One region of the Paenibacillus sp. MMS20-IR301 genome, then DNA from elsewhere that is predicted to be linked to it. Evidence: predicted binding sites of a transcription regulator. Region 1 holds the regulator's gene; the other holds the start of a gene.
What was found. The regulator LexA, encoded in region 1, represses DNA repair genes until DNA is damaged. The targets are predictions, from matches to a motif close to CGAACATATGTTCG.
Positions count from the first base shown of each region.

Region 2: the regulator LexA is predicted to act here: its motif matches at 1,708-1,721, upstream of LOS79_RS12915 (YhjD family protein).

Region 1 covers NZ_CP135275.1:1,544,162-1,547,578, forward strand. The annotation lists gene LOS79_RS06810 (hypothetical protein) at 1-563, shown strand, start outside; gene LOS79_RS06815 (L,D-transpeptidase) at 643-981, opposite strand; gene lexA (transcriptional repressor LexA) at 1,163-1,789, opposite strand; gene LOS79_RS06825 (cell division suppressor protein YneA) at 1,985-2,398, shown strand; gene LOS79_RS06830 (DUF896 domain-containing protein) at 2,509-2,712, shown strand; gene LOS79_RS06835 (hypothetical protein) at 2,767-3,294, shown strand; gene LOS79_RS06840 (HAD family hydrolase) at 3,327-3,417, shown strand, end outside.
Region 2 covers NZ_CP135275.1:2,908,432-2,911,848, reverse strand. The annotation lists gene LOS79_RS12925 (AlkZ-related protein) at 1-144, shown strand, start outside; gene LOS79_RS12920 (RCC1 domain-containing protein) at 151-1,035, opposite strand; gene LOS79_RS12915 (YhjD family protein) at 1,228-1,683, opposite strand; tRNA gene LOS79_RS12910 (tRNA-Leu) at 1,862-1,945, shown strand; gene LOS79_RS12905 (CPBP family intramembrane glutamic endopeptidase) at 2,111-2,878, opposite strand; gene LOS79_RS12900 (helix-turn-helix transcriptional regulator) at 2,859-3,404, opposite strand.

The DNA of each region.
Region 1 (3,417 bases):
TGGATGATCAATTGCGCAGCCGTCTGGGTCTGCCTGTACTTGAGAATGACCGTGCGGCGGTGCCGGCGGCCGAAGCCACAGCTACAGATATAGAATCCGAACCGGAGATAGCCGGTACAACTGTACTTTATGTGTCCAGAGAGGATGTGGAGCAGGGCAGGCTGGAGAGCTACTTGCGGGAGTTTAAGAAATATGAGAAAAAACGGCTGCAGAGCCGTGTTGTTTTGATTTTTACCGGATATGAGAATGACCGCAGAGAAGTCTATCAGGTGCGCGAAATCACCAATTGGGTGGACCGGCTGCTGAAAAATGTGCCTCATTTGTTCTATTTCCTCAGCAGGGAGAATTATGCGATGCGGATCGCCTTCTTCTGTTTGTCGGAGGTCGTGGGCCGATCCGGTGTTGAAGTGTCCATTACTAAGGAACAAGGGCGCCGGCTGATTGAGAAGGTGACTAAAAGCGCAGTGCTGTATGCCAAAAAAATGAAAGTGTCCCCAGCCGGGCAATGGAAGCTTGCGGAGGATATTCTGGACGAGCTGGGTTATGGCCAGACCCTTCAGTAGATTCAGTAGAATACGAACAAGAACCCCTGTGAGGATGTAAGAAGTCACAGGGGTTCAGCGTTCTTAGGAAGCTGCGAGGCTACTCTCTGATGGTTACACGGGTACCGATTGGGATGATCGCTGCCAGGGCGACTACATCTTCATTATACATGCGGATACAGCCATGTGAGACCATATGGCCGATTGATGCCGGATCATTGGTACCGTGAATTCCGTAATGCGGCTTGGACAGACCCATCCAGAATGCACCGAAGGGTCCGCCGGGATTAGGCTGCTTGTTAATAATCGTATACTCCCCGACCGGTGAAAGTGTCAGCATTCTGCCGATTCCGACCGGGAAACCTCTGGTCACAGTGTCATTGTCAAGCAGGTATAACATACGCTGTGAAAGATCAACAATAATCCGGTAATTGGGCATTGCATTCAGCACTCCTTTGTAATCAGGATATGTGCGGAAGGCTTAACTAGTTCATCGGAAAAAGTGCCCAAAAACACCAATAGGAACATATGATCCCACTAGTGTTTTTGGGCACTTATCCTGAGACAGACAACAGGCTGCTTCGCTTAAAGCGGAGCAGCCTGTTCGTTAATGGGGAGTATTAATGAATATCGCGGAATAATCCGATAACTCTGCCCAGAATGGTTACGCGGTTAAGGCGGAGAGGCTCGTACGCCGGATTCTCCGGCTGCAGGCGGATATGATCACGTTCTTTGTAGAAGGTCTTAACAGTAGCCTCATCCTCTTCGGTCATAGCAACAACGATATCGCCGTTATCAGCAGTCTGCTGCTGGCGGACAATAACATAATCGCCATCCATAATTCCGGCATCGACCATGCTGTCCCCGAGGACAGAGAGCATGAATACCTTGTTATCTCCTACGTAGTGGGTAGGCAGCGGGAAGTAATCTTCAATATTCTCCGTAGCTGTAATGGGAATACCGGCAGTAACCTTGCCCACTACAGGGACGCGGGTAACGGTCTGGACGAATTGATGGACATTCTCTGAATCTTCCTGGCCGAGCAATTCAATAGCACGCGGTTTCGTAGGGTCGCGCCGGATCAGACCCTTCTTCTCCAGACGGTCCAGGTGACCGTGTACTGTAGAACTGGAAGCCAGGCCGACAGCCTCGCCAATTTCCCGGACGGACGGAGGATAACCCTTGCTGCGGACTTCGTTACGTATAAATTCCAGGATCGCCAGCTGGCGACTCGAAATCTTTGACATCGGAATCAACCCCATATACTATGTTTGGGAAAATTATAACATAGAACTGCCGTTCGTACAAACATAAGTTCTAAAAATCTTGTGAACCCAGTAAAAATAAAAGGGAACAATTGTTCGAAAAAACTATTGATCAAAACACATGTTCGTGTTATATTATTTTCGAAAGTAAGAACAAGTGTTTGGAGGATGATGATCATGTTAAAATACAGTACATATAACAGCATCTACAACGAGGATATCAAGGTGTCTGCTCCCGGGAATCCATCTATTTATAATCAAGTGTCCCAGCTTAGAGATCGGATGCTTAAACAGCTTACAGGACTTGCTTTGTTATTCCGCCGGATCAGCTTCATTAAGATTGCTCTTGTTCTAATGCTTGTAGTCTCCGGATTTACTGTTGTCGGGAATGTATTCGCAGGTTCTGTCAGCTCATTGAATCAGGAGAAGCGGGTTGTGGTTGAGCGCGGAGATACGTTATGGAGCATTGCTCTGGAGAACAAGCCTGATGATATGAAGACTGCTGTATATATAGAAGGAATAATGAAGAATAACGGGCTGGAGAACAGCAGAATTAAGGCCGGAGATATACTGACTGTGCCTGTGTATTAACAGATTAGATCATACAGTTAATAGACTCAGAGAGCTTTCAGGGAGTAGACCTTGACAAGCTCTTTTTCTCATGGCAAAGTTAGAATGAATTTAAAGGGGAGGGGAAAGTATTGAATATTGATGAATTGGTCGCCCGTATTAACGAATTAGCACGCAAACAGAAGGAAAGCGGCCTGAATGAGGAGGAACTGGCAGAACGTGCCAAGCTCCGTGAGATTTATCTGGGCAATATCCGGAAGAATTTCCGGGCACAGCTCGATACCATTGAAATTGTGGATGATCCGAGGCATGAAGAAGGCAACAACGGACATTAACTTTAAGTCTGCTGCCTTTTCATAGATAATACAGGATGACTAGGGGGAACTGACATGGCCCGTTCTTGGGAAAGAATGGTTCAACGCAACACCAGGCAAGTTAATCAGCAGCGGAAGAAGCAGGGGAAGGATTCTATTTATTCTTCGAATTCTAAGGCAGCGGCAAAGAGCATTGATATTTTTAAAGGCCGGAATATTGTATTCCCTGTAGTGCTGCTGGCACTGGGTATTATGTTCTGGGTGGTAGGCTCGATCGACGAAACTAAGGGAAGCGGAATTCTCGCCAACTGGCTTGGAGTAGTATTATACTTCCTGCTCGCCGCACTGCTCTTCTTCCGCCGTCCGTTCCTTAAGGTAGAACGTGCCCGTCTCTCTACTATTAAATACAACCGTGAGCGCTGGCTCACAGCGGCAGATATTGAGAAGATTATCGTATCGCGCAGTGTAGTTACCATTAAGCATAAAGCCAAACGCAAACAATGGATTTTCTCCAAGCTGATTAACCGTTATGATACCGCTTCGATGGCTGAACGCCTCGAGCAGTTCGGTAAGAACAATAACATCGAAGTAGTGCACGAGTAGTTAGAGAAACAGCATAGGGAGTGGGAGAACGAATGCCGGTAACCGCCGTATTATTTGACCTTGACGATACACTGCTATGGGATGACCGCAGCGTGGAAGAAGCATTCCGCAGCGCCTCCGAGG
Region 2 (3,417 bases), 1.4 Mb from region 1:
GTGAGTGAGAACGTATTCGGAACAGAATGGGTTACCTCACGCTATTCGGAGCAGCCGGCTGAATCCAAAGCGCGGATTGCGGAGCATGCGGCGAAGCTGTTCCCGGCTGCCGGGATGAAGCTGATCGAGAAAGTAATCAAATGAGATAGACTATAGGGGCAGCTGGATATTATGCCAGCTGCCTACTTCGCATTGTCCTTCCATGTTCCGGCCGGCTGCAAGCACTGTGCCATCCCGTTTCAGGCCGAGTGTGTGAGTGCATCCTCCTGCAACCGCCACAATATCCTGCCAGTCTTGTACAGAGCATTGGCCGTATTCATTCCAGCCGGCGGCAAGCACTGTGCCGTCGGGCTTCAAGCCGATTGTATGATGACTGCCAGCTGCTATTGCAACGATATTGCGCCAGACGCTTACCTCACATTGCTCATGCTTGTTTAATCCCGCCGCCGCCACAGTGCCATCTGATCTAAGTCCGGCGGTATGAAGATAACCCGCCGCTACCGCAGTAAGGCTGTTCCAGCTGCTGACATTGCATTGGCCGTACCGGTTATTGCCTGCTGATATTAGGGAGCCGTCTGGCTTAAGGCCAAGCGTGTGCCAGTCACCTGCCGCAACTTCGATGATATCCTGCCAGCCGCTGACATTACATTCTCCTTCCGTATTACGTCCTACAGCGTATACTGTGCCATCCGATTTCAGCCCGAGTGTCCGGCGCCAGCCCGCCGCTACTGCAACCATACCCTGCCAGCTGCTGACCTCGCATTGGCCGTGCTTATTCCAGCCGGTAGCCACCACAGTACCGTCTGAACGAAGCCCGACCGTATGGGAATTACCCGTATGGGCATTGCCCGCTGCCACCGCGGTAATGTCCTGCCAGCGGCTGACCTCGCATTGGCCGTATGGATTGGCACCTGCAGCGGTTACTGTGCCGTCACCCTTAAGCCCTACAGAATGGCGGTAGCCGCCTGCAATAGCAGCTCCAGCCCGCAGTTTCATGTGTAATCCCGCTTCATCTTGTGAATTAGTTGCTGCCATGTATGGCCTCCTTAACAATGACTTACACCAGTGTAGCACAATGCTGCGGCAATCCGGGCCTGAATAGCAAGAACAAGCGCCCGAGAAGCAGTAAATCAAAAAAAAGCCTTATCCGGAATAGGGATAAGGCTCTCTAGGAAATAAGGTGGAGTGGTCATTGGGTAAGATCATATGGTCCGGATCAAGGAAGAATTAGATGGACAAGGCCATCTGCTCCACCGCTTCTTCTCTCGGGAGGGCGGCAAGCTCGGCACCAAGCCCGAGGTAAGCACGCATGCGCTGCATCATCTCACTGCGGAAGCCGGGCCACAGAATATGAATTTCCCCGGCGTATCCCCGGCACATATACTCCGCTGTGACTCCGCGCTGATCCTGGCGGATGGTACTGATCTTGAGCTGACGGGAAGTAAGCTCGCGGGTTACCTCCTGCAGCATCAGTGAAGTCTTCTTAGTGGCGCTGGATACCAGCTCCATATAGAGCTGCGGGGTCTTGAACAGGCCGCTCTTGCCGATAACCCGGCAATCGCGTTCGAATACTTTATGAATAAACGTTAACAGCAGGTAGCTTCTGACAAGGGAAATTTCGTCTTTGGTTATAGCTTCGGGTATATTTGCTGTGACTCGGGAATTTACTCTGGTAGTCGCCATATAAATCACCTCATTTATAGTATGCGAACCTTTGTTCTTATTATACCTTGAAATTATAATGAAAAGCAATAATTATCCAAAATTTTATGAAAAGAAATGAAAAATAAATTTTGTTGACTCTTTTCTCTGTACATGGTAAGATATATTTTGTGGCCGCGAGAGCGGATCACCAAGATATGCGGTCGTGGCGGAATTGGCAGACGCGCACGGTTCAGGTCCGTGTGGTAGCAATACCGTGGAGGTTCGAGTCCTCTCGACCGCATCCTTAAATAAAAACAGGTTGTGGATCAGCTTTTGGCTGATTCGCAACCTGTTTTTTATTTGTATCCTTATTGCGGTGGTCTGAAACAAAAAAGACCGGAGAAGATCGAGTCACTCGGTCTAATCTCCAGTCTTATAACTGCAGGCATAAATGGATTAAATTCTGTTAGTGAATACTGCTTGAAGCCGCATACGCTGAGGGAGTGCTCTTACGTAAGGAAAAGATAAGCCAAACAGCATGCCCGGCCAGTAGGGCCAGAATGAGCAGGTCGTACCCGAGGAAAGCGCTGCTGTTATCATTGCCGACATATTGAAGCAGGTTATGTAGGAAGTGAAAGAGTATTACCGGTATGATATTGTTATCCTTCACTACTAAGAGAGCAAGCACTACCCCCATTAAGAGTGCGTATACGATCTGAAGTATAGTCTGGCCCACATCCTGCCCGGAGAGTGAATTCAGAATATGGGTGAGGCCAAACAGGACGCTGGAGGTGATGACTGCAGTGGTAACCCCTTTGGCAAGCAGCGTCTTCAGTATCAGTCCCCGGTAAAGACTCTCCTCCACGAATCCTACTAATAATGTAAAGAGAAGTAGTACCAGTACCTCAGATACGCTAATTTCACGGAATCCTTTGATGCCGTTAATAACCAGGATGAGGAGCAGAGGGGCATAATAGATCCAGTTGCCGGAAGGAATGGTGCTCAGCGAACGGAATCCAAGCAGGCTCCATTTCCGTTTCAATGTGAAGTAGAGCATGAGTACGATTGCGATCGGGATAAAGGATATCCATACAGGGGACTTGTCGCTGAGCTCTCGGATTGTGGCTACTGCTCCGGCGGCTGTCATCGCCAGCAGCAGCAGCAGCTGAATAATGACTACGGTCCAAATAGGATGCTTTTGTGAAAAGGTTAATTTAGATTGTAGAGTTGTCATGATTAAGGTTCTTCCTCTCTTTTATGTCTCTCAGCCATTGCTGTTCCATCCGGAAATGCTGCAGTCCGTAAGATAACACGGATACCCGGTAATAATAATCTTCAGGATTCGGAATCGTTGCCAGTTCCCCTTCCACAATACCTTTAACGGCTTCCAGTGTGCGGATTTCAATCTCCATTTTGTTCAGGTACTCCCCCAGCCGCTGCTGACGAATTTCTTCCTCCAGATAATCAAAGAAAAAGATACGGATCAGCTGTTCATTCCGTCCTGATTGAAAAGGTCCGGCGAGCCAGTCCAGGAATTCCTTCCGGCCGCTGGGCAGAAGGGTATACAGCTTCTTGTTCTTGCTGTTATCAGTCTCGGTAAGGGAGATTAAGCCTTTGTCGGTTAACCGTTTCAATGCGGGATACAGACTGCCGAAGCTGGCTGTATAAAAGATGCCTACAGATTGATCAATTGTCTTCTTCAGGTCATATCCGCTCATCGTGCCTTCCATCAGCATGCCAAGCAGGATGTGCTCTAACATTTCTTCACCTCAT